4 regions of the Cohnella herbarum genome follow, and region 1 is predicted to be linked to each of the others. Evidence: riboswitches for the same ligand, from Rfam matches in the RefSeq annotation. Region 1 holds a riboswitch; each other region holds the start of a gene.

Region 1 (8,130 bases):
TGTTATTACCCTGTGCGGCCACGCCGACGAGCATTGCCCTGTGATCTCCAACAAGAATGTAACGAAATGGCATTGGGGTTTTGATGATCCGGCAAAAGCAACCGGAACGGAAGACGAAATTATGAACCAGTTCCGCACCGTTCGCGATTCGATTAAGAGCCGGATTGAACAATTTGTCAAAGAAGGGAAATGAGGTGGCGACGATGATCAAACGAATGCATGTTGCTTTAAACTGCACGGAGCTGAACAAGTCTCTTGAGTTCTATCGCGCTTTTTTTGGAGCCGAACCGAGTAAGGTTAAAGATAACTACGCCAAATTCGAGTTAGAAGAACCGGCGCTTCATTTTTCGCTCAATGTACGTCCCTTCGAACAAAAGGGTGTACTGAACCACTTGGGATTTCAAGTGAATAATACGGAAGAAGTGCTGGCCATGGGGGAGAGGCTTCGTCAAAGCGGACTGCTACTGATTGACGAGATGAATACCACATGCTGCTATGCGGTGCAGGATAAAGTTTGGGTATATGATCCGGACGGCAACGCTTGGGAGATTTTCTACACAAAAGAAGATTCCGAATTCGAATCCGCCGGAGAAGCCAGGGATTTGTCCCTGTGCTGCGCGCCGCCAGCGGCCCCGGTTCCGATTGAGTTTGGATCGTTTAAAAAAGGAGTATAGTCCATGGCGTCTGAAAAAACCTACCATGCTTTGATTCCTGATAAAATTTTTATGGGCGCGGCAGCCGATGTTGAATCGATGGTAAAAAATGAAGGTATCGACGTGATCGTGGATCTGCGCGGCGAAGCGACGGATTGCGCCTATCCAGCGGCGAGTGCGGAATGGATTCAAATTCCGTTAGCAGATCATGCTGCTATGCCGCAAGAAAAAGCCTTCGAGCAAGCGATCCAGGCCGTCATCGAAGCTTATCACCAAAACAAGAAAGTTGCTTTTCATTGTGGCGGTGGAAAGGGACGGACCGGTACGGTAGCCGCTGGCACCTTACTTGCCTTGGGATTAAGCGACACGCTTGACGAAGCCGAGGCCAAGGCGAAGAGCATTCGCAACATCATTGATATTAAACCCTCCCAGAGAGAATCGTTGCACAAATTATATCCCGGCAAATAAGCAATCAGGAGACCACTCAGCCGAGTGGTTTTCTATTGCGATTATTTTATTTGCAATTTGCAAATAAATATTGTATAACTAAGTCATGAGGTGAACCACAGTGGAAAATGTTCGCGAACTATTTCAGATCATGACACGCCGTTTTGGGTTTCTCAATAAAAATTGCTGCTCCGCCGGTGGATGCGATATATCTTTGGTGCAAAGCCATATTCTTTACGAGATCGATCGTCAGCATCAACCGTCCATTCAGCAGGTAGCCGAGGCGTTAGGGACCGATATTACGACCTTTAGCCGACAAGTCCAATCGTTAATTAAAATGAATTTGGTCAAAAAATCGCCCGATCCGGACGACCGCAGGGTGTATGTGCTTTCGCTCACGACAGAAGGGAAGTACGTGGCCACGACGATTGACCAGCAAATGAACGCTTATTTAGCTGAAGTTTTCTCTCACATGAACGATTTTGAAAAAGAAACGGTCATTCGCTCCATTAAGCTTTTGAATGAAGCGATGTCAAAATCCAGCCTTTGCTGTTCCACCCCCATCGGGTGATTTCTTTTCTCTAATACTTGCAAATTGCAAATAAATCGGAGGATGTTGGGTATGAATGAGGTATTGGATACGATTGTCATTGGAGGGGGGCAGGCGGGTCTGGCTTCCGGCTATCATCTTCAGAAGAAAGGACTTCGATTTCTGATTTTGGACGCGGGCGACGAGGCGGGGGCTCGTGGCCGCGTTATTACGATAGTCTCAAACTGTTCTCTCCAGCACGTTTCTCGTCGATGCCAGGCATGAAGTTCCCCGGCGATCCGAATGGCTATCCCAAGCGTGATGAAGTCATTCGTTATTTACAGGATTATCGGGCAAAATTTCAATTGCCGGTTCGGACCAATCAGCGCGTAGCATCGGTCGAAAGGGATGGAGAAGGGTTTAGGGTCCGTACGATAGCAGGGGATACGTTTCGGGCGCGCACCATCATTAATGCGGCCGGCTCATTTCACAATCCCTATACGCCAGTTTTGCCGGGGCAGGAGGCGTTTCAAGGCCGCACACTTCATTCCTCCGAATACCGGAATCCGGAGCCATTTCGCAATCAACGCGTAGTGGTGGTCGGGCGTGGCAATTCTGCCGTACAGATCGGTGTTGAGCTGGCCGAGGTGAGCAAGACGTCTTTAGCGGTACTCCGGCCGGTCCAATTCATGAAATCGAGGCTGTTGGGTCAGGATGTGCATTTTTGGATCAAACTGATTGGATTTGACACCTTTCCATTTTGGCGGTTCGGGAAAACTGCGCCGAGTTCAAGTGCGGTGAACGATTCGGGCGGGTACAAAGAAAAAGTAGCGGCAGGAAAACCGGATCAACAACCGATGTTTACGTCCTTTTATGAGGAGGGCGTCATTTGGCCGAACGGGACAAAAGAACCGGTGGATACGGTGATCTTTGCGACAGGCTACCGGCCGCATCTTCCCTACCTTCAAGCGATTGGCGCGCTGGATGCGGAAGGGAGGCCGTTACATCAAGCAGGCATAAGCGACGTTCCGGGGCTTTATTATGTGGGGCTGGAAGGGCAGCGTTCCTTTGGTTCTGCTACCTTAAGGGGGGGGGGCCGGACGCGCAGTTTGTTGTTAAAAAGCTTTTGCATCATCTTAAACACTGAATACTTACATTTTTTGATAAAAGGATGGGACCGACTTGAACCTCAATTGGTTTGCTGCGGAAATACTTATGAAACAACGCCAAGGGGAAATCGAACGATCTGCTAGAGAAGCGTGGAAATGGTCAGACGCTATGCCAAAGCAATCGGCCCGATTCTTTAACCGACGGCCAATCATTCGTGCAACACCAACGGCCTGCTGCGCTGCGAGCTGCTGTTGATTGTATAAAAAAACTAGGAGTGATCTTTCATGAATCAAGTGAGTAATGATCAAATTCGTCAAAACGTTCGGAATCGGTATAAAGAAATCGCCTTACAGGACGTAGGGGCAGGGTCCTGTTGTACGCCAGCGCCAGCCAATGATTGCTGTAGTTCGGCCGCGGATGTTTCCGCTAAAATGGGCTACTCGTCAGAAGAACTGACAGCCGTTCCGGATGGGGCGAACCTGGGCCTCGGCTGTGGCAATCCGCAAGCCATTGCCGCTTTGCAACCGGGAGAAGTCGTGCTGGACCTGGGCAGCGGCGGCGGGTTTGATTGCTTTCTTGCCTCCCGTCAGGTTGGTGCTTCCGGCCGCGTCATTGGTGTAGATATGACACCGGAAATGGTCAGCCGCGCCCGCGAAAATGCCAGTAAAAGCGGATTTACCAATACGGAATTTCGGCTGGGCGAGATCGAGCATCTGCCGGTTCAGGACCATTCGGTTGACGTAATTATTTCAAACTGTGTCATTAATCTGTCCCCATCGAAGCAGCAGGTTTTTGACGAGGCGTTCCGTGTGCTGCGTAACGGCGGCAGACTGGCCATATCGGATGTCGTGGCAACAGCCGATTTTCCGGATGAAATCAAGCAGGATATCGACCGTATCTATTCAGGGTGCATTTCAGGAGCTTCCTCCATCGGTGAACTGGAGGCCATGCTTGCGCAAAGCGGTTTTACCCAAATTGAGATCGAGCCTAACGACGAATCCCGGACGTTCATCAAGGATTGGATTCCTGGCGCAAATGTCGAACAATACCTGGTGTCCGCCGCGATACGTGCCGTCAAGCCTTGAGCCATGACGGGCCGAACTGTTGCAGCTCGAGTTGAGTTGAACATGTTCGGCATAATAATAAGGCGCTGCCGGTAAACTGGCAGCGCCTTCGCCTTGTACGCCCAGCATGGGCGTCATCTCTAGGGTGAAAGTCCCGAATGGGGGCTGGCAAGCGCCTACCATTAGCCAAGGGCAAGGGTGTCCGCCGCGAGGCGGAATCTGAAGGAAGCCGGAGGCAAAAGCACGGCTCGAGGTACACGAATCCAATTTGAGGCGGTTGCAGCCGGATGAGTCACCATACCATGACGAAATCCTAAGCTGCCAAAGGCTGTAGCCGTAAACTTGGGCGAGTACGGGCGGAAAGATGGCGTTCTTATCTGGGGAGGCCTGCGGGATACGCGAAGTAACTTCGTAACCGCGGCTGAAAAGCCGCGCTGAACCCGCAGGAGTCAGCAGAAGCCATAGTACGCGTGTTGTTGCAACAACACACGGAAGGGCTGAACTTAAAGGAGAGAAGAAACCGATGCGTTCGCGCGAAGAGCAACGACAGCAGAATATCCCGCAAGGGAGCTCGCGGCAAAGAGAAACGGTGAAACCGCCAGGGTATGCCGGAGCGCCGAGTTCTTCGTCGGCACAAATCGACCATACTTCTCGCGAAGGACAATACGACTTGCTGGAGCGGATGCTCGAAGAGAGCAATCTTCGAGACGCCTATAAGCGTGTGAAACAAAACGGAGGAGCGCCTGGCATAGACCAAGTGACGGTAGCAGAGCTACAAGCGCACTTGTGGGAACGCTGGGAAACCGTAAAGTGGGAACTCCAAGCGGGTACGTATAGACCGATGCCAGTCAAACGGGTGGAAATCCCCAAACCCGGAGGCGGGGTGCGGCTGTTAGGTATCCCAACCGTGATGGATCGCTTTATTCAGCAAGCCCTCATGCAAGTGATGACGCCGATCTTCGATCTGCAATTCTCGCCGAACAGTTTCGGATTCCGTCCAAGGAAACGAGCACATGACGCAGTGAAACAGGCGCGGACCTACATCCAAGAAGGATGTCGCTGGGTCGTGGACATGGACTTGGAGAAGTTCTTTGACCGCGTAAATCACGACATCCTCATGGCAAGAGTAGCTAGGAAAGTTTCGGACAAGCGAGTCCTGAAGCTTATTCGAGCTTATCTAAACGCGGGAGTCATGGTCGACGGGATGAGGCAAGAGACGCTGGAAGGAACGCCGCAAGGCGGACCGCTCAGCCCGCTCTTAGCAAACATTCTGTTAGACGATTTGGACAAAGAACTGACGGGAAGAGGACTGAAGTTTGTGCGCTATGCGGACGATTGCAACATCTTCGTCGGAAGCAAACGCGCAGGCGAGCGCGTGATGGAATCGGTTGTCCGTTTTGTGGAGGGGAAGCTTAGACTAAAAGTGAATCGGGACAAAAGCGCAGTAGACCGCCCTTGGAAGCGCAAATTCCTTGGATTCAGTTTTCTGACCAACAAAAGCGCGACAATTCGAATCGCACCGAAGAAAGTGGAACAACTGAAAGAGCGCGTAAGAGGGATAACCTCGCGAACGCGGGGTATCTCAATGGAAAGCCGGTTGAAAGAACTAAACCGCTATCTGATGGGATGGATTGGCTACTTCCGCTTGGCATCCGCGAAGATGCACTGCGAACGCCTAGACGAATGGATTCGGCGTAGGTTGCGGATGTGTCTATGGAAACAATGGAAGCTACCCAAAACCCGACTTCGAAATTTACGCGCCTTAGGTGTGCCTGAATGGGCGGCAAGGATGATGGCAAACTCCCGGCGAGGATGCTGGGAGATGTCCCGAAATATAAATAACGCCCTTAACCGTTACTATTGGAACGACCAAGGGCTGTTAAGTCTAACTTCTCGATATCTTGAAATTCGTTAACCTTTAGGAACCGCCGTATGCGGACCCGCATGTACGGTGGTGTGAGAGGTCAGGGGCTTGCCGCCCCTATCTACTCGATTGCTTAGCGTATATTTTCGTTAAAATGTTGGCAAGAAGAGGGTTGCGCTATGTTCGAACATACGTTACTAAGGTGTGACACCAAGCAAACTTTTTGGCATCTATTGAAATATGGTAAAATAAATCAATACAAATATGTCGAATAGACTAGGAAAAAAGGCAAACCTGATCGAAAGACAGGGACGCAAAGCCACGGGTCTTCTGCACTAGTGCAATGATCGCCGGGTTACCCTCTCAAACCACACCAAGATGACAAGTAGGCACGCCAGTGAGAGGGCGTGTCTTTTTGTCATTTGAAAATAAAAAGAGGTGATCGATTATGAACAAACAAACAAGCTTTTCTGTAGAGATAAAAGATATGATCCGTAGGAACAGGAGTATCAAAGTATTACTGGCGGATGGTGACCTAGCTTGGCAACAGCGACTCGCTATGTTGCTTGAATCCGAGCCAGATATTTATTTATCTAACATCGTTTCGACAAAAGAGGAAGCGATTCGAGCGAGTGTACAATTAGACGTAGACGTAATGATCTTGGAAATGATTTTGAATTCGCCCAAACGAGACGGGCTGGACGCCGCAGCCGAGATTCTCAGAAATAAAGAGTTACCGATTATTGTCCTTTCTTCGATACATGATCCGGAAGTCATGGTCGATGCGGTTGTTGCCGGAGCGGTCAATTATATTACAAAGTCCAACTATATGGACATACCGGTTGCGATCAGAGAAGCTCACCGACGTCAGTCCTCTCTCCATGCGGATGTCGCGACGATAATCCGTAATGAGATCGAGCTTATAAAGCGAAAAGAATTGCATTGCATGCTCACACCTACGGAAAAAGAAATTTTGCAGCTCATAGGCTTGGGCTATCGACAGACAATTATCAGAGAATTACTTGGCATTACTTCGAACACCCTAAAATCGCACGTTCGTCATATCACTCGTAAATTCGACACCCGATCCATTCGAGAAGCTGCTGAGAAGGCGAAACGAAGAGGTCTGTATGATCAGCACTATGCTACGTGATTTAATGGGACTGAAATTGAAACAAGCTTTGGGAAAATTCGGGGATTTTCGACAAAATCATCATGGCAGAGGGTGACAAAAAGATCACCCTCCCCATTCGAACTAATAATAGGTAAAATGAAGGGGTGATCTAAGGAAAAATAGGAATATTATCCCTTACCAAAGGAGGTGGAGAGAAAAAAGATGAATGCTGGAGATTGTTGTCGTGAATCGGAGTCTGAAGTAAATCAAAATGGGACAGGCTCTCGTAAAATGAAGAGGATGGTGCCTTTAACTTACGTAATTATGCGGCTGTCCCCAATATAACAATGAAGGGATGATCGTCATGTATCAATTAGAAACGGAGCGTGAATTATGTTTATTAACATGGATTGATTTGCACTTCATTCAGCAGTTTTGCGGAAGGAGAGTTGTAGTATTTCTTGGAATTGGGGAGGGTGTCTGATGAATCTTACTCAACAGTCCATCCCCTATGAAAAAGTGGAAGCATGGCTTATGTCCTATAGTGATTGGAAAGCAAGGTTGGAATATGCGCAGGCAGAGCTTAAGCATATTCCGGGATTAACGAGGGCTCTGCATGAATGGGTGAATCATGGCAATGGAAGAAAACAAGAACCATTGTTGCGTACGGTCATTCATCGGATAGAGATCACTGAACATGAAATCCCGTTGCTATTATCGAGAATCGGATTGATCGATTACGCTTTCTCGGCTCTCACCACAGAGGAAATTTTGTTCGTTCGTCTACGATATTTGGATAAACTGGCGCTTTCGGTCATTATAGATCGCATTGCACTTTCCCGCCGCGCGTTCTTTTATCATCGGAAGCGAATTCTGCATAAAGTATATCGAAAAATCAAAGATCGGGCGGTCCTGTTGGAACTGGATTCCTTTGGAGAAGACTGATCATATCATTACTTCAGAAGATGCACATACGCATCTTCTATTTTTATGGTTCGTGAATTGAAGAATATCCCCGTTTTCAAACAGGCTCTAGGGTCTACCCCCATTTTTAGCAGTCAGTTCAATCTCTCCGAGTACGATTAACTCCTCACCAAGAGAAGAGATGCCGTGAATCTTTCTTGCACCGAACATGCACCGAACGCTGCACTAGATTTGCTCTTATTTTGCACGAATTATGCACCCAATATGCACGATTTTCCTGATACGATGATAGTATAGCAAGCTTAAGGGCAGCCTACAAGATCATCGGCTGTCCTTTATGTTTGTGAAGCGAGGATTGACGAAACGGGCATAACTTGTTCCATGCATGGTTTCGTCATGTTCCCCATTAATTCGTACAATAATAC
Region 2 (8,130 bases), on a different replicon from region 1:
TTTGCCTCTTCTACGCAAATATTGATACACGAAAAACACGACTAACAGTGCAAGCGCGATCAGAATAACAGGTTGAACATAAGGAGCCGCTTTTTCGTCGATTTTCTCCCAATTCTCGCCCAGAGACGAGCCTAACCATACGAACAAGATGGACCAAGGAATGGATGCCAACGTCGTAAGCCAAGTAAATTGCCACAGATTCATCCTCGCCATCCCAGCCGGGATGGACACTACTTGACGCATGACGGGCACGAACCGCCCCGTGAATACGATCATCGGGCCGTACTTCTCAAACCATTTTTCCGCGATATCGATATGCTTGGACTTCAGGTGTAAATATTTGCCGAACTTGTCGACGAACGGTCTGCCTCCGTAACGGCCGATCGCGTAAAGCAGCCATTGTTGCAAAATTGCTCCGATAACTCCGCAAATGACGGCAACCGGAAAGGAGATCACGTCTTGAAACACAAGATATCCCGCGTAGCCTAATACGATTTCGCTAGGAATGACTTCAATCGCAAGTCCGATAATAATGCCCCAATAACCTAAACTCTCGATCCAAATCAATAACTGGGCCAACCAATCATGCAACGTATCCATCATGGCACAAAACCTGCTTTCTTTCCCTTAATTACCGTCTCTATTCTAGCATACGGCAACGGTCTCCTTCCAGTTATACGAACCTCTGACAAAATCGTTGCAGGCTTGTCATGACCGGACGGGCCCATGCATAGACTGCGATAGGTGGACAAAGTTGAAGAGGAGAGAGCGGAATGAGCAAAATCGTTATATTAAACCGCAAGAAAATTCAGTTGTACACGGTGATCGCGGCTGTCGTCATCTTGGCCGGCGCATACATCGGTTGGCAGCAATCCAAGCCTGCTTTGGCTCCGATGGGAGATAGCGCGAACGCAAACGCGAACGCCAATGTCATTCAGCTGGTTACGGGCGAGTTTACGGCTACGCTGGATAGCGGCAAGAAGCTCGAAACGTATCTGTTCTATCCCGGTACCGTCGTCGTCCAGAAAGGCGAGCCCGTCGAATTGCGCATTTCCGGTATCAACGGCCAGTCCCATCCGTTCGTCATCGAGGGCTTAAACGTTTCCGGAGAAATCAACAAAGGCAAAACGACGATCGTCCGCTTTACGCCTAAAGAAGCCGGTACTTACTCGATTGTCTGTCAAACCCATGCCGATTCGAAATCGGGCGGCCCCATGGTCGGTTACATCGTCGTGCACTAACGAGTGACCTTCCCTTCATTCCATGCATAGGGTATGGAAAAAGAGGTTGGGTGAAGCCGGATGAAGATGTTCCAGGAGAAGCATTCCTCGCCTCTTCCAAGTCCGCGAACCATTCGCAGGGCATGCGGAAAAGAGCTCTATCGTACGGTGAAACGTTTGAAGCAACACGTCCCCGCCCTTCTTGTTAAGCAGGCAGAAGAGCTTTACGTGAAGCGGGTCATTGGGAATTTGATGTGGATTACGGAGAACCGAAGCAACCGCAAAGCGCTTGCGGATTGGTGGGACGAAGAAGTCAGCGGCGAGATCGCCGAGCTCTGGAACGTCGATCGCGCGAAGCTGATGCAAGCGTTCCGCGATGCGTTCGGCGGCTAAACTACTCGCGAATAAGGGTTGGGCAGCGTATTCCTTCTGCCCAACCCTTATTCCGTTTAATCAACCGCTCTATTATTATCCGATAATAGCGAAAGTTTGCACGCCGGCCGGGATCGTGCGCGTACGGAACAAGACTCCGTTTCTGTTAAATACTCTGAGCGTGAACGCTACGTTCGTAAGCGTACCGATGTTATTGAAGCGAACGACGCCGAACCGATCGAAGTGCGCCGTGGATACGAGAACGTTGCCGCGAGACAGACGCGCGAAAAAGCCGGTCGTATCGAAGGGTACTCCGTTATTTTGCACCCAAACGACGGTCAGACGATGAAAGGTTGGTCGAGTACCCAAGTTTCTTGCACGAAAAGGAGCTTTTGCCCGTTTCACGATTCGAGATTTTTTCGAATCAATTCGCAAGGGTTTGAGACGTTGGACAGCCATAAAATCACTCCTTTGCCACGTTTGATTCAATGTATGTGACAGAGGAGCTTGCCATCACGGACACCCTCCTACCCCTTCGTCCATTTTATGACGAATCCGCGAAAGTTTCGCGGCGTTCTTCGTCACGCGAACGGGATAAAACAAAAACAGGCCTCTCGATGGGCCTGAATCGTTTCGTTTTATTCCAATCTCAACCGTTAAAGTTACGTTTCCTGCTGTGATCTTTACGCGATTGGGCGTTCTTCTGCACCTGTTGCCGTAGAATCAACGCCCTGAGCGGACGAAGCATCTCCGGCTCGAGTACGTGCATCTTAGCCCCGCAGTGCATCCGGTTATCATGCCGTTCCCGACGAACGATCTCCAACTCGCAATTAAATCCGAAGCCGATCTCGATCTTGGCCTTCAAACGCGATTTCGCGGCAAAATGAGGGGAGTCCAATCCGGAAAAGCTGATCCCCGAGATACTTATGTCGTGTATCGTCAGTTCGGCTTCGTTGTTCAAGGGCATTTCTTCTCCCGAATCGCTCACCACGTGCATGATTTGAGCATTACCGCTGATCTCTACCCTTGGATGCTCTCGCCTCTCCTTAAACCGCTTCTGTACGTCCGGCGGCTGAAGCAGAGCAATCGCGCCTTCATACTTGGCGAATACGATCGAAGGCATCGATTGGATACCCGCCGGGGAATACACCGTTAGTTTTACATTCTCCCCTAGCTCGAACTGATCGTATTCCGGGAGCTCGACTTCGAAGAGTTCTCCCTCAAGATGGGTCATAATGCCAGTCGTAACAAAGTTCTTCCCTTCGACGACGGTTCGGCAATGCAGCAGCACGTTTAACGGAAGCAATTCCTTGTCTAACTCGGACATCGAATACTTGTTGTCTCCCGTTTGAGTCATCCCCGCCAAACCACCTTTCTATGACAACTAACTTATAAAAAAAGGCCGCCTCCGATTGGAAGCAGCCTGATTCGCCTTATTCATCCACTAAGGACCCTTCGGCAGCCAGGCTGTCATCGTTCGCGAGAACATTAGACCCTGTGGCTTTGCGTCCTTGCTTTTCAGCAAGTTTGCCTTTATCGTCTTTCGGTATCCGACCCAATGATTAATCTTGGAACGATTGTACCATATTACCTTTAGTCGCGACATAGATTTCTATGAAAATTCGCGTAAAATATTGCGGTTATCGCGCCATGACGACACGGTTTCTTCCTTCGTTCTTCGCTTTGTACAACGCGGAATCCGCGCTGGAAAATACCTCGCGCAAATATTCCTTCGGATCGTCGAACCGGAGGTCCTCGCTCGATTCCGAGAGAACGCCCATGCTAATCGTTACGTGTACCTTCTCCGTGCCGGCATCGACCCAATTGTCCCCGACCGCGAGCATGATTCTCTCCGCCAACAGCTCCGATTGTTCGCGATTCGTATGCGGCAAATAAATCGTAAACTCTTCTCCGCCATACCGAGCCAGAATATCCGTTCTGCGCAGTTTCGTGCGAACGATATCGGCCGTGCTACGAATGACTTCGTCACCGACCAAATGTCCGTATTTATCGTTTATCTGCTTGAAATGATCGATATCGAATAGGAAAATAGCAAACGGAATCTGGTATCTCATATTGAGCAATACTTCATGCTCCAACTGCTGCATCAAGTACCTGCGGTTAAAGCATCCGGTCAACCCGTCCGTGACCGCCATTTGTTCGAGCTTCTGGTTGACCCGGAACAATTCTTCCTGAATCGTGATCAGTTCCAGATTCCGCTCGTGCAGCGCCTCGTTCTTCCGATTCATCTCGACGACAAGCTTCCGCAGCTCCGTGACGTCATGGAACGTAATGATGCGGCCGAGCAACGTTCTTCGATCATCCAACACGGGAGAAATCTGAATGGATACATGCCGTCCCGCGCTTTCTTGCAAGGAAAACTCCATTTGCATTTTCTCGTAAGGATGATGAAGGTAACGATATAAGAACTCGTACGCTTCCCCCTGCGCTTGCAACGGAGCTAGAAACTTCTCCATTTCGAACGTTTCGCCTTTGACCGATTGGACGAACGGAGACGCCCCTTTGTTCACTTCGAGCACTTTGCCGTTCTCGTCCACGACGATGATACCCGTCGTCATATGTTCGAAGATATCCCTCTGAGCCATGCTTAGAATGTCGAACATTCCAAAACGGTAGATCGCGATAACGAAGCACAAGTCGGACAATAGGATACCTAACGCCAGCAATCCCGGAATGACCGGCATCCACTGCGCCAATAACACGTTAACGAGCACGTCCAGAAGCCCGAAGCCCGTTAAGACGAACATGCCGATTAAAGCGGTTGCAAGCTGTCTCCGCTGATTGATGGAACTAACCGTCTTAAGCGTATGGAACATGCTCATCAACGCGGTGAAGAAGTAAGCGAATTGAATCAGCACGAGCAACCAGAACAGCGGCCCGTACATCCGATCCAAATAACTTCCCGATACGGGAGACATGAATTGATAGTTGGGATTCCAAAGAGCGCCGACCACGCAGATAGCCGCCGGCAATATATAGTAGAGTATTCTGCTAACCTTCAACTGGGCGGCTCGTCCGGTAAGAAAAAAGACGAATAGCAGCCAACCCGGCCCGAGCATTCCCATCGCTACGAAGGACATGTTAATGAAGAAGAGCTGGACGTCCGGATAATCCGTCAGCTTTACCGCGAATTGGCCTAGAGGCCATAACATCATAACAAAGTGAAAGGCCAAATATACTTTGTGCGTCTGGGTAATTCTATTAAAAGCGATTACGCCGATAAACAAAATAAATAGCATCACAAAAAGGATAAAATCAGTCCATTGTAAGCCCAAGGCATTCACCTTTTCAGAAAGTGCTATATTTTAAAAATGGATAAGCTTGTTTGATTTTACCATATCCCAGCTTTTATCGACAACCGCTTGGCCTTGAAAACTTACATCTTTAATCAAAATTTACGATAATTAAGGGACTTTTTTACCTTATTTTTGTGACCTTAGACGTATTCACTTCATTGTTTTTCCATAAAAGGTTTAATGCCCATAAAATCCCTAAATTGTGCATACTCCCTTTCGAGCTCCGCGACATCCGTTTTTCCGACTTTTACCGCACGGATGAGAATGTTTTTCGGCGTGTGCTCCAAATCGATGAATTCCAGCAACTGCGTCCTGTAGCCCGCGATTTCAAGCAAATTGGCCCGAACGGCATCCGTCACGAGCGCGGAGAAGCGCTCCTTAAGAAGGCCGTGCTTTAACAGCGGCTTCAAGACGGGTTGCGAGATTTGACGAAACAACTCGTGCTGACAGCAAGGTACGGAGAGAATCACGCTCGCTCCCCATCCAATGGCTTTAAGCAATGCGGCGTCCGTAGCCGTATCGCAAGCATGGAGCGTTACGACCATATCGACGGATGAGTGCCCTTCATAGTCCGAGATATCGCCGACCATGAAGGTCAAGTTGTCCCATTTCAACTCTTCCGCCAGTTTGGAACAAGTCTCGATGACATCCTTCTTGAGATCCAAACCGATAATGCGAACCGGAAGTTCCTCTTTAATCGCCAGCAGATGGTATAACGCGAAGGTCAGATAAGATTTGCCGCACCCGAAGTCCACGATCGTCAACGGTTTGCCGCGAGGCAAGTCGGCTATGACGTCGGACACCATCTCGAGAAAACGATTGATTTGCCTAAACTTATCGTACTTCGCCTTCACGACCCGCCCTTCCGACGTCATAACGCCAAGGGAGATCAAGAACGGGATCCGTTCCCCGTCCTGCAAGACATAGGACTTCGTTCGGTTATGCTCTTGCGGCGCTGCCTCTCTCTTGGTCGTTCTCGAATGAGTAATGAGGGACAGCTCGCCTTTCTTATTCGCTAGAATCTGAACATCGGCCGACGAAGTTTTGAATAGGGCTTGCTTATACTGCTCCATCGTCGTTTGAAGTTGCTCCCGCACCCGATCGGCGGCTACGTTGTCGTGAAACGCTTTGTTGTGCAGATGACGTTCGAATTGATAGAACAGTCCCGTCTTCAGCTTGACCGGACGAACCGTCAGCTTCTTCGGAATCTCCTCGTCCTTGCGCCTCGGCGAACTGAATGAGGCTTGTATGAGAGAGCTTTCGCTCACGATTTCATCTAAAAAAGAGAGCCATTCCCTTGGTTGAGCCTTACCGTTCATTTAAACATTCTCCTTCGTTAGGGCATCCCATTGCCTGCGCCCTTCTTCCATCTCGCTTCTTGGCATTCCGCCCGCCTCGAGCACGGAATCGTCGCGGGAGGAAAGTCTTTCGTAGAAAGCGGCGCCTTCTTCCGCCGTGACTTCCCCCTCTTCCCTAAGCTCATATAACAAATCTTCGGCATCCGTGAACTCGCCGTTCGATTCGTGCCACGGCCATAAAGACGATTTCGTCGTCGTATCGAGTTCGTAAGGGGAAAGCGCCGCCAGCAATTGCGCTATGCGATCGCGAACGTTCCACTCCGCGACTTCGATTTCCATATCGTTCCGGATCAGATACAGGTTCAAGCGCAGCGCTTTCTCGTATCTTGGAAGACTATCGTCCGTTTGCCCAAGATCTTCGAGCAGATCCGCCTCTTGCTGCAGGAACGCCGCAACGACGGCTACCGATTCGGCGTTCGGATTTCCCGTTACCGATAGCATCGATAATAGATCTTGATCCGATAAGCCGATGGCAAGACGGGACCGAAGCCGCAGTTCTTTGCCGAGAAACTCGTCGATCAAATCGAGCGCTTCCTTCTGCTTCTTCTGCTCTTTCAGCCCCATAGCCTTTCCGAGTACAAGTCCCGCTTGGGTGAGCAATCGAATTAAATAATCGCGTTCAAACACTTCAGATCCCCCTATTCCGTTCCAGAAATTCGCCGACATTTGCCGCGAATGCCTGCGGATTCTCCATCATTCCCATATGAGCAACGCCCTCAAGCGTAATCTTCGTCACATTGTCTTTCGACACCGGAAATCTTTTGTCCGGCGGAATCACTTCGTCAAGCTCGCCCGCGAGCAACAGGATAGGAACCTCCAACCGTTCCAGCACATCAACCCGATCTCGCCGGTCTCTCATGCCTAAAGCGCAGCCGGCGGCTCCATCGACGGACGTTCCGTAACCGATGGCTTTCGCTTTCCCGAGTTGTTCGGACAGGTTTGACCGATGTTCGGCCGTAAACAACTTCGGAACGAGACCGTCCACGAAAGGAACGATTCCGTCCTGCCTGATCGCGGATGCCGCTTTAAGCCGATTCTCCTTCGCCTGTTCGGTATCGGGGTATGCCGTCGAGTGCGCTAATCCGATCGTACGCAATCGCTCCGGATACTTCTCCGCGAACGCTAACGCTATGTAACCGCCTAACGAATGTCCGATGAGATCGATTTGCGGTAATTCGAGCTCGTCCATGAGCGCCGCCAAGTCTTCCGCTAATTTCTCCATGGCATATACGCCCTCTCCGGCCGTCGACTCGCCGTGTCCGCGAAGATCCGGAGCGATAACCCTACCGTGGACCGCCAGTAAAGGCAACACTTCGTCCCAATAGCTATGGCTTCCGCAAAAACCATGCAGAACGACGATGGGTCGGCCATTTCCCGCTTCAACGTAAGCTAAGGTCGTACCCGTGGAAAGTTTAATTTTATTCATATCGTACACCCCTTCATATTAGGTTCATGTTCGCCACATCCGACCGATCGCTGCCGAGATTTCGTTAGCCATCCCCATGACGCGATAAAGCGAAGTGGATTGCAAAGTCCAGTAAGGCTTTAAGCTGGTCGCGTTCACGACTCCCGCAATGCTGAACTCCCCTACGGCGCCGAATCCTCTATTAACCGATTGCGCCGGGATTAACGGTCCTTGCCTGACCAGATACGCGCCTATATTTTCGGAACGGCCCAAACAAGCGTCTATCGCAATAATTGTACCCTTTCCTTCCAAGTTAGACACTATCCGAGGAAGGCTATTCGCGTCGCACGGCTCCTTCAACGTTCCTATGACCCTGGTAAAGCCCTGTTCCTCTAACAACGTTCCGACCCACGGCCCTAGACTATCCCCCGTCGAGCGATCGGTACCGATGCACAGGA
Region 3 (8,130 bases), on a different replicon from region 1:
AGGCTGATATCGATATAAAATTCGCAAATAAGGCTAAAGACGGCCTCGAAAAAACAGGGAAAGCCAGCAAAGGTGGCTTTAATTCGGACGTCATTGATTGGACCGTCGAATTTAATCAAGCTGAAAATACGATTAATAATGCGGTACTTAACGATACTCTTCCAACGGGGTTGACGTTGCAAGGCAATATCAATATTTGCGAATTGGAAGTTCAACTGGATGGAACAGTAGAGCTTAATTCGCTAAAACCGTGCACGACCGCACCTTCATTTCCGATAAACCTAGGCAACATCGATAAAGCTTTTCGCGTGACTTACCAGACGAGCGTTCCCGCTCCGACGACGGCACCGTTCACCGGCATCCAATATACGAACAATGCGGTTCTGACCGGTACCGGAATGACGTCGCAGAGTAAAAACGCTACTGCCACGATCAGCTTTAACGAACCGCTGAACAAGAAGGACACCGCTTACGATTCCGAGAAACAAAGGATCACATGGCAGATTCAATACAACTATAATCAGCAAGCGATCGCTGCGGCTGATGCGTTAATCTTAGATAAATTCGCAACTACTAATACGGTCGACCAAAAAGTCGTCAGCGTTACGATGGCCGTATACGAAGTAGCGATCGACAGTAGCGGCCAAGGCACGCGAGGGGCTCTCGTCGATCCGAGCCAATATACCTTAACAAGCATTGGCACGGATTACGACGAAGGGTTCTCCTTGAAATTCCACGATCCGGTAACCAAGGCATACGACATCGTTTATCAAACCGAAGCGCAACAACGCATTTATGATGATGTGACGGTTACGAACACGGTTTATGGAGGCGGCATAACGAAAGAAGACGATGCCGACTACAAAGAAGTCATTTTCGATAAAAAAGTCAGTAAAGAAAACTTCCAGGCTAAAACGATCGAATGGGAGATTACAGTCAACCAAGACTTGAAGACGATGACCGACATTGTCATTGCAGACAATTACTTGGATATGCATATGGAATTACTGCCTGCTACCGTAAAGATTAACGGAGTAGATATCGCGTCCACCGATTTCTTGCTCGCTGCGGATCCGGATTACAAAACCGGCTTTAAGATTAGTTTGAAACCCGGTAAATCGATAAGCACGAAACAGGTTATTACCTTTACGACATTGTTCGATCCTAAGGCAGGTAAGCCGCTTGAAGATAAATACAAGAATACGGCGACGATAAACTGGAAAGAGAACAATGTAGCGCAAACTCCGATTACGAAGTCCGCTACGGTAACGCCGCAAAACTTTACGCTTGAGAACGGGTTTAAAAAGGGCGAATACAGCGCCAAAGATAAAACGATCACTTGGACGATCTACGTGAACTACAATTTGCATACCGTTAATCCGGCGATCATTAGCGACAAGTATACCGGAAATCAGAAATTCGTCGACGGCTCTCTAGAGGTTAAGCACTTAACGCTAAATCCAGGCAATAACTCGATAACAGAGGGTCTTTCGGTCTCGATTCCTAATGGTAAATTTACTTTGGACGCTATCAATCAGAGCTTTGTTTTGGATCTTGGTCCTATTAACTCGGCTTATCAGATTCAGTATAAAACAAGCTTAGGCGACAACTCTCCGATAGCAGGCAACTATTCCAATGATGCGAAAATGCAAAACGGAGTCGGGGGTCCGATTTTATTCAAAATGTCGGCAACAGTAACGCCTAAACACGGCGGGCAATACGTTCAAAAGTCGGGCAGCCAAGTCGGAAATACCGATATCGCCAAATGGAAAGTAACCATCAACCCGAGTCAGTCTTATATTGCCGCTGGTTCCGTTTTAACGGATACCTTATCGGCAACTACTGATAATCAATTCCTGCTGACGGATACTTTAAAGCTGTACGAAACGAATTTGCCTGCGGATAATTCCGGCAATATTCCTAAGGGAAATCCGGTAGCTGCAAGCGATTATACGCTAGCAGTGACAGGGAACACGTTTACGCTGACATTTAAGAACGACGTGAAAACCGCTTATATTCTCGAGTATGACTCTTACATTAACGCCAACAGCGGGGAAAGGCTTACCAACGACCTTAAATATCAAGGACAGTCGGTTTCGGTAGTCGGACAAGGAAATCAACAAGGGATTTTAGTTTCCTTGGCTGGAGCCGGCGGAGGTGCATCAAACGGAAGAGATAAGTTAAAGATTATCAAAGTGGATGATCTTAACCGACCGCTTCCGGGAGTTAAGTTTGAGCTCTGGAATGCTACGGGTTTAACTCTCTTAGAAACGCTGATTACGGATGCGAATGGTGAAGCTTCCACTTCCAGAAAATACAAACTTCATGATACGGATGGTTTTCCTTACAAGCTCAAAGAGATATCGGCTCCGAGCGGGTATATCCTTGATCCTGATTATGCCGCAGGAAAAATAATTGACTTCAAAGGTGCACCTTTCAACATTACGAATAAAATCATTCGTCAAGGATTCGAGCTCGTTAAGGTAGATTCGGTTGATCCATCGAAAAAGTTGAAAGACGCAGTCTTTGAATTACGCGATTCCGGCAATGCACTCATCGCTACGCTTACAACGGACAACGACGGAAGAATCGCATACGGAGATATGGCGGCCGGAAATTATACTTTGGTTGAAATCGCGGCGCCGTTGTTCTACAAGTTGGATCCAACGCCGATCTCGGTTCCGATAGTTGCGAATCAGACGCAGATTGTAGCTCTTACTCAACCGAATACATTGGGTTCCGGTGCATCGCTTGTCATTACTAAAGTTAACGCCAAAGATCATTCCGATCTGTTGAAAGGCATAGACTTCGAGCTTCGCAATGCCGCGAACGTTGTCGTCGACACGGGCACGACCGATGTAAACGGCACGTTGGAGTTTGAGAATTTGGCATACGGCTTATATACGTTAGTAGAGACGAAGGCGGATGGTTTTGTTATTGAAGTACCAGAAACCAAAGTTTCCATCCATCAGCCGACGACGCCGTTAATCATTGAAAACAAAGAAAACGATCGTTCGGTCCAGTTAACAAAGTTCAATTCAAATAAAAGTCTCGTGCTTAGCGGAGCCGTATTTGAACTAAGAGCCGAGACGTTGTTGCTTGATCTTCAAGGCAACCCGATTTACGAGGTCGTTCCGGGCATTGACGTTGCCAAGCTTACGACCGACGTCAACGGACAGTTGATCTTGAAAGATCTACCGCCTAACAAGTATCAACTGGTAGAAATTCAAGCTCCTTACGATTATCGCTTGGATCAAACGCCGGTAGCTTTCGAGATCACTAAGACCCAGACGACGGCGGTATTGGTTGAAAAAACAAACGAGAGACAGAGCTCAGGAGGAGTTTGGACACCTGAACCGACACCGACGCCAACTCCGAAACCAACGCCAAGTCCAGAGCCGACACCGACTCCGACTTCGGGACCTACGACAAGCCCAGAGCCGACACCAACTCCGGTGCCGACGATAGATCCTGAGAAACCTGTTCATCCTCCTAAGATCGAGGAAAAAACAACGAACGAAAAGCCGGTGAAAGGCGATGTCGACGTTCCGAAAGGCGGCAAAGTCGAAGTCGGCGAGAAACCGAAGCACGGAACCGTCAAAGTTACGCCGGATGGAAAATGGAAGTATACGCCCGATAAAGACTATAAAGGCAAAGATTCCTTTACCATCATCGTAACCGACAAAGACGGCAACGAAGAAGAAATCCTCGTCGACATCGACGTGGACGACGTGCCTCGAGGCGGCGTAGACCCTGACGGCAAAGCGCCGGGCAAAACGCTTCCGAAAACGGGGGAGAGCAGCTCGTTGCCGCTCCAGCTCGCGGGACTTGCTCTTGTCGCAATGGGAGTTGTCCTATTAAACCGCAAGAGAATATTCCGTATCAAGAGAGAATAGAAAATAGAAAATAGAGAATAGAAAATAGAGAGAAAAAGACTAAACCTGTCGGAATCCGGCAGGTTTTTCCTTGTCTTTCCAACGATTATTTGTTACAATTCTAGTAGTAAAGCAAGCTCGATAACGGCAAACCTGTCGAAAGGCAGCGACGCAAAGCTAGAGGGCCTTCCCTTCTCGGAGGATGGCAGCCAGCTACCGAAAGACTCGGCTTTTTTTGTTTTATTAAGAAGAATCTTCACGATAACGGCAAACCTGCTGAAAGGCAGGGACGCAAAGCTAGAGGGCCTTCCCTTTCTTGGAGGATGGCAGCCAGCTACCGAAAGGAGTTCTATCTTCTATGTTGAGAACAACAAGATTATTATTGGCAGCTCTCGTTCTGTTCGTAACCATTCCCGCGGTTGCTTTCGCGAATTCGGGAGAGAATGCCGTCACATTGGATACTTCCGAAGTGGACAAAGGGATGGTCGGGATTCGTCTTGCCAGCAAGACGAACGTTGTGACGAAAGCGAAAGTATCGAAGGGCAGCTCTAATTATATTTATACGTTGAATACCTCCAAAGACGGACAAACGGTTTGGCTTCCGCTTCAAATGGGAGACGGGGAATACGAGGTTGCCGTACTGGAGAACGTGGCGGGCAAATCCTATCGGGTGAATCTTGCGGAAAAAATTCGACTAGCCGTGACGAATGCCCCGGACGTCTTCCTGAATTCCGTTCAAAACATCGATTGGCTCACAGCGGACAAGGCTTCGGATAAAGCGAAGGAGCTAACTAAGGGCGCGGCAACGGACGAGGAAAAGGCCAAAGCGATTTACGATTACATAGTGAAAAATGTGAGTTACGACAAAGCGCTTGCCCGTACGGTCACTTCGGATTACGTTCCGGATATCGACGGAACGTTAACTTCGGGCAAAGCGATCTGCTATGGATACGCAACGCTGTATGCCTCCATGCTGCGAAGCGTGGGCATCCCCGCCAAGCTGGCAATGGGGACGACGAAGTGGGTGGATGAGTATCATGCTTGGAACGAAGTATACCTGAACGGCAAATGGGTCGTCGTCGATACGACCGTTGATGCCGGGCTGAGCAAAGGGACGAAGAAGGTTACGTTCGATAAGAAAGCCAACGACTATACGCCCGTTAAATTTTATTAAATCCTTGAATTTATAAAACCAGCCAGGATCGATTTTGATCCTGGCTGGTTTTTTTGTCGCGATTGCAAGTTTACTCTTCCGACTTGATCGCGTGCACAATTAGACGATGAGTAGGATTGACCAGCGGATCGCATGTAATCAACGTTAGCATAGCGTCGCTCTGGTTGCCATTCAGTACGGATAGATCGGTCGGTTCGACGATTTTAATCTCAGTCACGCGGTACATGACTTTGCCATCCCGCATCCGTATGTCGATCATGTCTCCGATCTCTATTTCGTCAAGCCGGTTGAAGAGGCGTCCCTTCGTGTGGGCGCGATGAGCGGCGACTGCCGCGTTGCCGATTTCGCCGAGCTGCGCCGTTTCCGTCATATGAGCCGCTCCGACCTTCATGTTTTTCGTCGTCGCTCCTTCAAGAACAGGCAATTTCAAATCGATCTTGTCGATCTCGATGATGGCGATCGTTTTATCGTCCAGAGTCTGCAAGGGTTCCTCGATAGTCGGACGTTCACTTTCTTCCTCCGTTGCGCCTTCAAGGCCGGATTGGAGCAATTCAGTGAGCCGAGCGTTTTCCGAATCGATGGAGGGTTTCGAATCGGCAGGCGCGATACTGCGTTCCAACTCTCGCACGAGTTGTTGCTGCTCACGTTCGTTTATGTACTCTCGAGCCACAGGAAATACGAACAGGACTATTCCCGCAGCGATCAATAGATAAGGAACAATTTTCACGGCGATCCTCCTGAATGTTAATAACAAATTATCACATAAACCTCTATTAGAGAAACGTTCAACTTAAAATTTTATTATATACAACTGAACAAAAACTGGACAAGATCGCCGTGGAGCGCTTCGATTGGAATATAATTCATCCCTAAAGGACAGTAACACCTACCTGAATCAGTTCGATCATGAGATGACGGGCAAAGGATATCGTCTGACGCGTTTTGCCGACGATTGAGTGGTTTTCTGCAAGACTCAGGCGTAAGCTGCAAAGGCGATATGAGATGCAAGAACGATACTTGAGTCGCTCGGACTGACGCTTCACCCGGATAAAAATAAGAGAACCCACATCAAATGGGGATCCGAGTTTCTGGGTTATAAGCTGAAACGAGGAAAGGATTGTCGCTACCGCAGGAAAAGGTGAAGAAGCAACCGAAGATCAATATTTGCCTATCCCAAAGACAAGTCAATTCAATAGTTCATGGACAGCATCCTATAGCAGAAATAAGGCAACAGCGAATTAGGCTGGTATCTTTAGATGCTTAAGGGTGTCGAATAGCGGCTTTTTCTCCATGGCTTACTGGTACGCATAGACTATGATTTGCACGAAGTACTTTGTTGAATTCGGCACACCATATCCCCAAGGCTGAGATGTTTGTCGTTATTCATCCAGTCCAGATCAAGCCGAAAACTAACAACTGGATCGCGGAATTCGCGAAAAATATCGATTTACGGTGAAAATGTTTAGAAAATGTTCAGATCACCTTGATAAAATGTGAAAATGGTTATTTTGTTGGATGTTAAGTTTTCATTAATGGGTCTAAGGAACCATTCAATATAGTGACTTGTAATAATAGCAGCAGAAGGAGTTCCTAGTTATGGAAAAACCAAAAAAGCCTATTTTTCGAAAAATGGGAATGAAGATTGTCGCACTCTCTCTGGCCATGACCATGTTTACCGCTTGCGGTCTTCTCGGTGGCGCCGATGGGGACGGAAAGAATGTAACGGAGACGAAGGAAGTTCGTATCGTCCGGTATGACGGACCGATGAGCAAAGTTTATCCTTTCGTTTACACGGCAAAGAAGAAATTGTCCCTCACCTTTAACGGAATGGCAGACAGCGATACGATGGGACGTTTGCTGGACGAACTGGACAAATACGGTATCAAGGCTACGTTTTTCGTTCCGGGAATGCGGGTCGCGGAAGAGCCGGACATCGCGAAGTCCATCGTGTCGAGAGGACACGAGATCGAGAACAATACACTTAACCGCCTGGATATGACGAAGCTGAGCTACGAGCAAATCTATAAAGAAATCCAATTAAGCAACGAAATCATCAAGAAAGAAACTGGAATTTCGACTAAATATGTCAGAACGCGATCGGGCGATTATACGGATGACATTCGGCTTGCTGCGGCTCATGCCGGGATGGAAGCCGTAGTCGTGTACAGCTTGTTCCTGCGTAATTGGCAAGGTGAGAACAATATAGAGAAAGAGTTGTACATTAGGAAGTATATTACCCGTGGCGGCATTATTACGCTCGATACGGAGGATAATGGTGAGTTGCTCAAGGAAATACCGGTCATCGCCAAAGCCGCAATGGACGTCGGATATGATTTTATCCCATTGAGCGACTTGATCGCCCAAGGCGGCGTAAGGAAGCCGCTGGACCAAATCGAAGGATACGATGTCGTAAAAATGAATCCGGATTACCAGAATGCGAAATACAACTTGATTTACGATGCGGTGACCGATGAAAAAATGATCACATTGACTTTCGACGACTGGGGAACTGACTATACGATTACGAAAATATTGGATATTTTGGCTGAACATGATGTCAAAGCCACGTTCTTCATTCGCGCAAAAGGATTGGAAGCCAATCCGAACTTGGCGCGGGCGATGATCGAGGAAGGCCATGAAGTGGCCAATCACTCGTATGACCATCCTGTCGTAACGAATCTTACGCCGGAGCAATTGCAGGAGGACGTGGTTAAAGCCTATCAAGTGATCACGGAAGCGATCCAGCAGAAGCCGACGATGCTGTTTCGTCCTCCGACGGGCGAGATCGACGATAAGTCCGCGAAAATCATTTCCGCGACCGGATATCCCGATATCGCGCTGTATGACGTAACGACTTTCGACTGGGACAAGAACATAAGCGCGGAAGATATCGTGAACATAATCATGGAGAAAACCGAAAACGGGAGCGTTATTTTGCTTCACATGCTCGATGACACTCATACGATTGAAGCATTACCGACGGTGATCGAACGTTTGAAGAAAAAAGGTTATAAATTCGTTAAGATGGCGGAAATGATCGGATTGAAGGAATAGAGGGAAATGGGAGAGATTAACATGGGA
Region 4 (8,130 bases), on a different replicon from region 1:
CTTTGCGGCTTTCGATTATAATCGAAGCACAGGCCATGCAACGGGAGAATGTGGAAGCCGGGTTTATTCACGATTCAGATTAGATATAAATTCGTTATCTATTACTGAATCGTCTCCGACATAAACGTTTATCCGCCGTCCCTAAGGACAGCGGAAGCCGTTTATGCTTGGCGAAGAAGGAATGGGGAATGGTCGGAAATGGGAATTGAATACGGAGCCGATAATTCGGGAAAAAAGGCAATGTGGCAAGGAGCGGCTTTGCTCGGGGGAGCGGCTATCCTCTCTAAGCTGATCGGCACGCTGCAGAAAATTCCGCTACAGAACTTGGCCGGAGACGAAGCTTTCGGTTTGTATAGCGCGGTCTACGCGTTAGCCGTGATGTGGATGACGTTAGCTTCCGCGGGTATTCCCGTCGCGGTCAGCGTCCTCGTAGCGGAGAGAAGGGCTCACGGGGATGAGAACGGGGCTAATCGGGTACTTCGTTGGGCTCTTGTCCTGCTTGGAACAAGCGGAATCGCCATGTTCGGCATTCTGTGGTTGGGAGCGGATTGGTTTGCGGGCTTGATGGGTCTGGAGTCGGCGGCTCCGGCCATCCGAATGTCTTCGCTAGCACTACTGTTTGCTCCCGCGACCGCGGTTCTTAGAGGGTATCGGCAAGGACGAATGGAAATGCTTCGCCCCGCGGTGTCGCAGCTTACGGAGCAGTTCGCGCGGGTCGCATTCATGCTGGTTGCCCTGATCTGGGCGGTGGATGCGGCTTGGTCGCCGTCCGCAACGGCTGCCGCCGTGCACGGCGGGCTTGCGACGGGAGCCGTAGCGGGACTCATAGCTATGCTTTGGAGCGTAGGCAGCAATCGGAATAAGTCGTTCATTATCCGCTCGACGGGAGCGAAAAAAAGTTTCGGTAAGGAAGCTGCCTCGGAGTTAACGCCGCCGCCGATTCGAAAGGTACGCTTGCCTGAAACCCGACAAGCGCTGCTTAAAAGAATTCTCGCGGTAGCCATTCCGATCGGAATCGCATCGTTGGTCGCGCCGTTGTTCGGGTTGATCGACGCTTTTTCGATCCCTCGGTTCCTGCAGCAAGAAGATGCGGAATCGGCATGGTCGTTGGCGCAGTTCGGCGTTTACAACCGCGGCGTGGCCTTGTTGCAGCTCGTGATCATGGGGGCGGCTGCCGCGGCGTCGGCGCTCGTTCCGGCGCTGACGGCAGCACGGGCGCGCGACGATGTTCGGGAACTCGCGGCGAGGGCAGTGTTCACCATGCGATTTGCTTGGTGGATCGGCTGCGCCGCGGCAGTCGGATTGGCGCTGCTCGCATCGCCGATCAATCGGGCCTTGTTCGCCGACGGCAACGGTACCGCCGCGATGGCGATCATCGCTTTTGCCGCCGTAGGCGGCACGCTGCAAGCCGTGAGCGCGGCGCTGCTGCAAGGCATGGGCGACCTGCGGTCGCCCGCCGTCAACTTAGCCGCGGCCGCGCTGCTCAAGTTGACGCTCAACGCCGTGCTGGTGCCCGCGCACGGCATTCGCGGCGCAGCCGCTTCGATGGCGATTGCATTCGCCATCGCTGCGGTGCTGAACGCGCTGTCGTTGCGTCAGCGCGTTCAACTGCCCGCCCCGCGCGTAAGCCTCGCGTGGCGCTCGGGCGCTGCGCTGGCCGCCATGGCGGCCGCGGTGGCGCTGCTCGCGCTCGGCCTAGGCGCGGTTACCGCCGCCTTGCCGGAGCGCGTGGCGGCCTTGCTCGTCGCCGTGCCGGGCGTCGCGGTCGGTGCCGCCGTCTTCGCCGCGGGGCTCGTCGCCTTGGGCGCCGTCGCTCCGCAGCAATGGCGAGAGCTGCCGGGACTATCCGGCAGCCGGATCGACAGGTACCTGCTGCGCGTTCACGCCTTTTTCAAATCTACCCCAAAGTAGTTCAGCTTTGCAGTCGTTATGACAATGATCCTGTGAGCGTGTTCACTCTTTTTAACCCTAGTTCAAATTAAACGACATAAAGACGTAACTAGAAAGGATGATCTCTACTATGCCGCCATCCATAACGGTCGTCGGTCTCGGCTCCGGCGGAGAAGACCAGTTAACGTTAGGCACGCTGAAGGCGTTGGAGCAAACTAAGCGCCGCTACGTGCGCACGGCCGACCATCCGGCCGTTACCGATCTGAAACGACGCGATATCACGTTCGAATCCTACGATCGCCTGTACGAGCGACTCGAATCGTTCGAAGAAGTTTACGAGACGATCGCGAGCGAACTGCTTGCAGCTGCCGGAAGCCATGAGAATGAAACTATCCTCTACGCGGTACCCGGCCACCCCATGGTCGCGGAACGAACGGTTCAATTGCTTCGTGAACGCGCGCCCGAGGAGGGGATCGAGCTTCGCCTGTTGGGCGGAGAAAGCTTTCTAGACCAGGCTTTTACGCGTCTAGGCTTCGACCCGATCGAAGGCTTTCAACTTCTGGATGCTTCGGAATTAACGCGCGAGCACCTAAGGCCTCGGTTGCATACCGTTATCGGACAAGTGTATGATTCTTATACCGCTTCCGAAGTCAAACTAATGCTCATGAACGTTTATCCGGACGACCATCCCGTAATCGTGGGACAAGCGTTGGGCGTAGACGGGCAAGAGAACATTGTGCAGATCCCCTTGCATGAACTCGACCGGTTGGAGTCTTACGGTAACCTCATGCTCGTATACATACCCGCTGACTCCGATGATCGGCTTCGCAGGCGCTCATTCGAACGGCTGCACGAGATCGTCTCCATCCTTCGCAGTCCTGAGGGTTGTCCATGGGATCGCGAGCAGACGCATCAATCGATTCGCCGGAATTTTATCGAAGAGACTTTCGAGGCCATAGAGGCGCTTGATCTCGATGATCCGGACGGCATGAAAGAGGAATTCGGCGACGTCGTTCTTCAGGTACTGCTACACAGCCAGATGGAAGAGGAGGCGGGAGCCTTCGACGTATACGATGTATTGGCCGAACTGAACGACAAGCTGATTTTCCGGCATCCGCACGTCTTTGGCGGCGAGAATGCCCAAGATGCGGAAGAGGCGTTGGAGAATTGGGAGCAAATGAAAGCCGAGGAGAAGAAGCGCAAAGGCATTCCGGAGCGTCAATCGATCCTCGACGGTATTCCGAAAGATTTGCCCGCGCTTCCCCGCGCGCATAAGCAACAGAAGAAAGCGTCAAGCGTAGGTTTCGATTGGCCCGATTTGAACGGCGTATTCGACAAAATCGAAGAGGAGCTGCAAGAGCTTCGACATGCCGTTAAAGAGGAGTCCCCGGAGCGTCAGAAGGACGAATTGGGGGATCTGCTATTCGCGGTCGTGAATGCCTCGAGGTTTATCAAAGCCGATCCGGAGGAAGCGCTCGCCGGTACCAATCGCAAATTCGCGAATCGGTTCAAGTACATTGAGGAGCAGTTGCGTATAAAAGGGCGTACTTTTGGGGAGACTGACTTGTTAGAGATGGAAGCATGGTGGCAGGAGGCTAAAACGCACATTTTACCTTAAAAAAACCTAAATTTCGCCGAAATCCCCGTACTTTCTACCTATTTCGAGAAATATTTTTCAAGTTTGGCAGGATTTTTTTAACAAAGGACAGAATAGTATCCTTCGTGCATTAAACAATCAAACGTTTCAAGCGGCAATTGGGCTCGCAGGAACGTAATAAAAGCAACAATCATAGGAGGAATTCCGTACCATGAACAAAACAGACCTGATCAACAACATCGCAGAAAAAAGCGGCTTGACGAAGAAAGACGTAGAATCCGTATTGAATGGCTTCCTTGGCGAAGTAACTGACGCTCTTGCTAGCGGAGACAAAGTTCAATTGATCGGCTTCGGCACGTTCGAAACTCGTAGCCGTTCCGGTCGCGTAGGCCGCAACCCGCAAACGGGTAACTCCATCACGATTCCAGCTTCCAAAGTACCTGCTTTCAAAGCGGGTAACAAATTGAAAGACGCCGTTAAGTAATTCATGCGTCTTGATAAGTTTCTGAAGGTGTCGCGGCTCATTAAGCGCCGCACCGTCGCGAAGGACGTGTCCGATCAAGGACGCGTCCTTCTCAACGGTAAAGAGGCAAAACCGAGCACCGTCGTCAAAATCGGGGATGTGCTGGACATCCAATTCGGTCAGCGTACGTTAACCGTGAGGATCGAACGTCTGACGGAATCCAACCGAAAAGAAGACATCTTGGGACTCTACACCGTGCTTAAGGAAGAAGCCCGCAAGCGGGAGGAAGACCCTCTCGGTCTTTAACGCTTTTCTGCGAATGATATAGAACGCGAGGGAGTCAGCCATTTGGCTGGCTTTTTTGGCGTGCAGGAATAGCCCAATCTCCTCCCGATCACCTATAGTTGGCAAAGTGGCTGCCACCTACCATCGTTTTCCGAGTGTCCTCATAACTACTTCAAACCTCTCAAATATGAAATGATAAACAAGCCCTACATTTTCTCTCTTTATTTACGTCTTAAGTCTCAAAATATGAAAAAATTAGTAGAATAAAAAAGGAAATGCGTGTAAAATGTCAAAGTATTACAGGGTAATTCTTCCTATTCTGAATGCATAAAGAAACCTTTAAGTACTGCCAAGTGAATTGAAAAAGGCAAACCTGCTCGAAAGACAGGGACGCAAAGCCACGGGCCTAAAGCGCCGGTCGAATGACCGATCGCTATGGTAGCCGGGTTGCCTGCTCTCATGGCTTTTTTTTGTTTGTATCGCCTATTTTTTCAGTAGAGGGAGAAATGAAGCATGAAGAGTCGATTAGTATCCATGTTAGTTAAGATTTTATGTTTAGTCCTGCTTGCGCAGATCATCGTTCCGGAAATTTGGAATTCTTATACCCATGCAGCGCCCGCAGCGCCCGATATCAGCATTCAGTTCAAGTCGCCGGAAGCGCCTGCGACGGAAGCGTACATACCGGATTACGGGGAGACTTACGGAGAACGGAACGGATATACATACGGATGGAATTTCGATCATACTTCTTATTCGGTCAGCGAAGCCGTCTATGGTTCTTCGTTGCTGGATTCAGCCATCAATATGCAGGCCGGGGGGCAATGGGAAATTGCGCTGTCGGCCGGTACCTACGAGGTCGAAATCAGTGTAGGCAATGCCGTATACGGCAGCACCAATACGCTTCAGGTTGAGAATGTCGTGTTCTGGGATCACTTCGCTCTTCCGGCTGGCGGACACGACAAGGTGAAGAAGCGTATTCAATTGAACGACGGCAGATTAACAATGAAGGGTGATCCGGTTAGCCCTTCTGCCTTCATCCACTCGATAGCGATCACGAAGATCGTTCCGGCTAACCGTCCGACTTTTTCGCCTTATATCGGGTTGCCTGCGGAGCAAAATAAGGTGCCCGGAGACAAGATTATTTTGTCCGGATCGCAGAGCAATGAACACAATGCCATTCCGTCCGTCAGGGTGAAAGAGCTGGGTCAAGCTATCGATAAGTATATGAACGAACAAATATCGGTAATGGAACAACGCATCGCATCGATGGGGCAACAAGCCGAATCTTGCGGTGGCTGCAATTCAAGCAATCTGGAATCGGCGATTTTAAGAAGTCCGAATGAATATGTGGTGATGAAGGCGGGGCATCTGAATCTGGATGCTTCCGCAACGTTCGGCTCGCCGTCCAAGCCGGTATTTCTTATCTTGGACGGTTTGAATACGAACCGGAATTTAACGCTTACCGTATATGGGACTCTGGCGGTTAAGGGAAATTTGAATGCGAACACCAATTTGACGCTGAACGTGAATGCGCCAGATCATCCGGCAGCAACCGGAAAAGGGGATTTGTGGGTTGGCGGCACGATTCATTTGAACAATGATTCTGTCGCGCGGGTGTCAGGCGACTTTGTAACTGGAAGCCTAATCTATAACAATGGCCAATTGAACGTACAGGCCGATCGGCTTCTTGTTGCCGGCCAAATGCACATCAATACCAAGGTAGATATGACCATCTCGCAAGAAATGCTCGTCGGCAGTTTGGTGTCGAATAACCAAATGGGGACTATCAGCGTCAGCAGCGGAGATGTATTCATTCGCGACGATATTCACGTTAATAATCATTTGAGCATTCAAACCGGAGGCGTCGTCGCGATCGGCGGCAGCATCACTGCGAATCAGAAGCCGATTATCGTTACCGGTATTGGGGCGAGCGGCCAAACGAAATTGCATTACAGGATTAACGGGTTGCTAGCGGAGTATTATACCGAAGCGGATCTAACCGGCGATCTGTTCACCGTGGTGGACGAGAACGTAAACGTGAGCAACAAACTGCCAATTGCCAAGGCCGGTCTTAACGACGGTAATATGTCGGTGAGATGGACGGGACAGATTACCCCCTATTTCACCGAGACGTACGAATTCGAAGCGGACGTTCGCGGCGGGGTGAAGTTGTGGGTGAACGGCGTGCTTCTTATCGACAAATGGGAGAAAACGGGTAACGGCAAGTATTCCGGTTCGCTTGCTCTCGAAGCCGGAGTCGATTATGACATCAGGCTCGAGTACGCCAATCGAGGGGGGCAGCCTTTAGCCAAATTGAATTGGGCTAGCGCGTCCGGCGCGAAGGAGATCGTGCCGCAAAGTCAATTGTGGCCGTTTGCAATGCCGATTCTTACGGCGACCGCGACGGAGAACGACGTGAATGTCGTGTGGACGACGGCTTTCAATGCGAACGGTTACGAGTTAGAGGTGGATGGGATCATACAATCTTTCGGCAACCAATCCGCCTTTACGCACGCTCCGCTGGAACCGGGCACTCTGCATAAGTATAGAGTCAGAGCGATCGACGGCGATATTAAGGGCAACTGGTCGGCGCTGCAGGATGTGTGGACGTTACCGGAAGTGCCCAACAATATACGGCTTCAGTCGACAAGCAATTCCGTAACGCTGACATGGGATGACGTGGTAGGGGCAGCCGGATATGATATTGAAACCTACAACACGATTATCGATAACGGTAATGTTACGACGTATACCGAACTTAATTTGAATCCGAACATTCAGCGTACGTTCAGGATTCGGGCGCATAATGCCAGCGGTCCCGGAAAGTGGAGCGCCATCGTGGTAAAGTCGACTATGCCCGGGGCGACAGGCGCATTGTATACCGTAGCGACGGATACTTCCATCGCAGTGAGCTGGGATGCGGTTTCCGGAGCGGATAGTTACGATATTGAAGTCGACGGCACGATCGTTGGCGGCCTTGCAGCCTTGCAGTATTTGCATGAGAACTTGCAGCCGAACACAATTCATACTTACCGCGTTCGTTCCAATAATACCGAAGGATCGAGCGGATGGAGCCAACCCGTCCAAGCAGTTACGCTTCCGTCCGTTCCGCACCATCTGCGCGCAACGACCGTTGCCGGCGATCATATCACGCTTGAATGGGACGAAGTAACGGATGCTACTTCCTATGATCTTGAGGTTGACGGAGTTGCCGTCGATGTTGGGACAAGCGTGAAATACGACCATTCGGGATTGGAAGCCAACACGGAACATACATACAGAGTCCGGGCGAGACACGATTCCGTCGTCGGCAGTTGGAGCGAGGCGATTACGCATACGACATTGTCCGGCGTACCTGTAAACTTGCATACGGTATCGACTAGCAATGAGATTACGCTCACTTGGGATCCGGTGGTCGGTTCGATAGGCTATGAGGTTGAAGCGGACGGCAAAGTTGTTCCGAACGGTCTGAGCACGACCTACGTGCATACCGGGTTGAAGCCGTTCACGGAGCATACTTATCGCGTGCGTGCGATCAGCAAAGCGGGTGCTGGTCCATGGAGCGAGCTCCTGTCCGAAACAACCGGGTTGGATATACCGTTGTTGACTGCCCTAGCCCTATCGAAAACTTCGATTGCCCTCTCTTGGACGGCCGTACCGGGTTCGACGACCTATGAGCTTATGGTAGACGGCGAGGTCATCGACGTCGGAAACGTGACAACGTATTTGCATGACGGGCTGCTTCCGTATTCCTGGCATGCTTATCGGGTCAGGGCTAAGAGCGGCTCCATTCCAGGTCCTTGGAGCGCCGCGTTGACGAAGGCTACGCAGTTAGGTACGCCAGTAATAACGAGACTATTCGCGACGAGCTCGGAAATCACTGTGGAATGGGACG

What was found. Region 1 has a riboswitch for cyclic di-GMP ahead of HH215_RS35385 (response regulator transcription factor). Riboswitches for the same ligand answer to the same signal wherever they lie in the genome.
Region 2: linked by a shared signal. The riboswitch ahead of HH215_RS14910 (PilZ domain-containing protein) and the one ahead of HH215_RS35385 (response regulator transcription factor) in region 1 are both predicted to bind cyclic di-GMP.
Region 3: linked by a shared signal. The riboswitch ahead of HH215_RS03540 (transglutaminase-like domain-containing protein) and the one ahead of HH215_RS35385 (response regulator transcription factor) in region 1 are both predicted to bind cyclic di-GMP.
Region 4: linked by a shared signal. The riboswitch ahead of HH215_RS23485 (fibronectin type III domain-containing protein) and the one ahead of HH215_RS35385 (response regulator transcription factor) in region 1 are both predicted to bind cyclic di-GMP.

The regions. Positions count from the first base shown of each region.
Region 1 is NZ_CP051681.1:67,844-75,973, reverse strand. It holds gene arsC (arsenate reductase (thioredoxin)) at 1-193, shown strand, start outside; gene HH215_RS35415 (ArsI/CadI family heavy metal resistance metalloenzyme) at 204-674, shown strand; gene HH215_RS35410 (protein-tyrosine phosphatase family protein) at 678-1,121, shown strand; gene HH215_RS35405 (MarR family winged helix-turn-helix transcriptional regulator) at 1,222-1,671, shown strand; partial or broken gene HH215_RS37145 (hypothetical protein) at 1,714-1,803, shown strand; gene HH215_RS35400 (flavin-containing monooxygenase) at 1,809-2,882, shown strand; gene HH215_RS35395 (arsenite methyltransferase) at 3,024-3,824, shown strand; gene ltrA (group II intron reverse transcriptase/maturase) at 4,327-5,718, shown strand; cyclic di-GMP riboswitch class I at 5,945-6,030, shown strand; gene HH215_RS35385 (response regulator transcription factor) at 6,116-6,820, shown strand; gene HH215_RS35380 (hypothetical protein) at 7,265-7,726, shown strand.
Region 2 is NZ_CP051680.1:3,335,235-3,343,364, forward strand. It holds gene uptA (undecaprenyl phosphate transporter UptA) at 1-603, opposite strand, end outside; gene HH215_RS14895 (cupredoxin domain-containing protein) at 774-1,241, shown strand; gene HH215_RS14900 (dehydrogenase) at 1,302-1,613, shown strand; gene HH215_RS14905 (hypothetical protein) at 1,689-2,051, opposite strand; gene HH215_RS14910 (PilZ domain-containing protein) at 2,242-2,949, opposite strand; cyclic di-GMP riboswitch class I at 3,047-3,134, opposite strand; gene HH215_RS14915 (histidine kinase N-terminal 7TM domain-containing diguanylate cyclase) at 3,233-4,888, opposite strand; gene HH215_RS14920 (class I SAM-dependent methyltransferase) at 5,065-6,228, opposite strand; gene HH215_RS14925 (DUF6483 family protein) at 6,229-6,894, opposite strand; gene HH215_RS14930 (alpha/beta fold hydrolase) at 6,896-7,693, opposite strand; gene yyaC (spore protease YyaC) at 7,718-8,130, opposite strand, start outside.
Region 3 is NZ_CP051680.1:861,525-869,654, forward strand. It holds gene HH215_RS03535 (collagen binding domain-containing protein) at 1-3,896, shown strand, start outside; cyclic di-GMP riboswitch class I at 4,012-4,096, shown strand; cyclic di-GMP riboswitch class I at 4,132-4,217, shown strand; gene HH215_RS03540 (transglutaminase-like domain-containing protein) at 4,234-5,049, shown strand; gene HH215_RS03545 (class D sortase) at 5,120-5,776, opposite strand; gene HH215_RS03550 (polysaccharide deacetylase family protein) at 6,646-8,103, shown strand; gene HH215_RS03555 (nucleotide sugar dehydrogenase) at 8,125-8,130, shown strand, end outside.
Region 4 is NZ_CP051680.1:5,502,018-5,510,147, forward strand. It holds gene HH215_RS23465 (polysaccharide biosynthesis protein) at 199-1,911, shown strand; gene yabN (bifunctional methyltransferase/pyrophosphohydrolase YabN) at 2,021-3,508, shown strand; gene hbs (non-specific DNA-binding protein Hbs) at 3,699-3,971, shown strand; gene HH215_RS23480 (RNA-binding S4 domain-containing protein) at 3,975-4,256, shown strand; cyclic di-GMP riboswitch class I at 4,592-4,690, shown strand; gene HH215_RS23485 (fibronectin type III domain-containing protein) at 4,749-8,130, shown strand, end outside.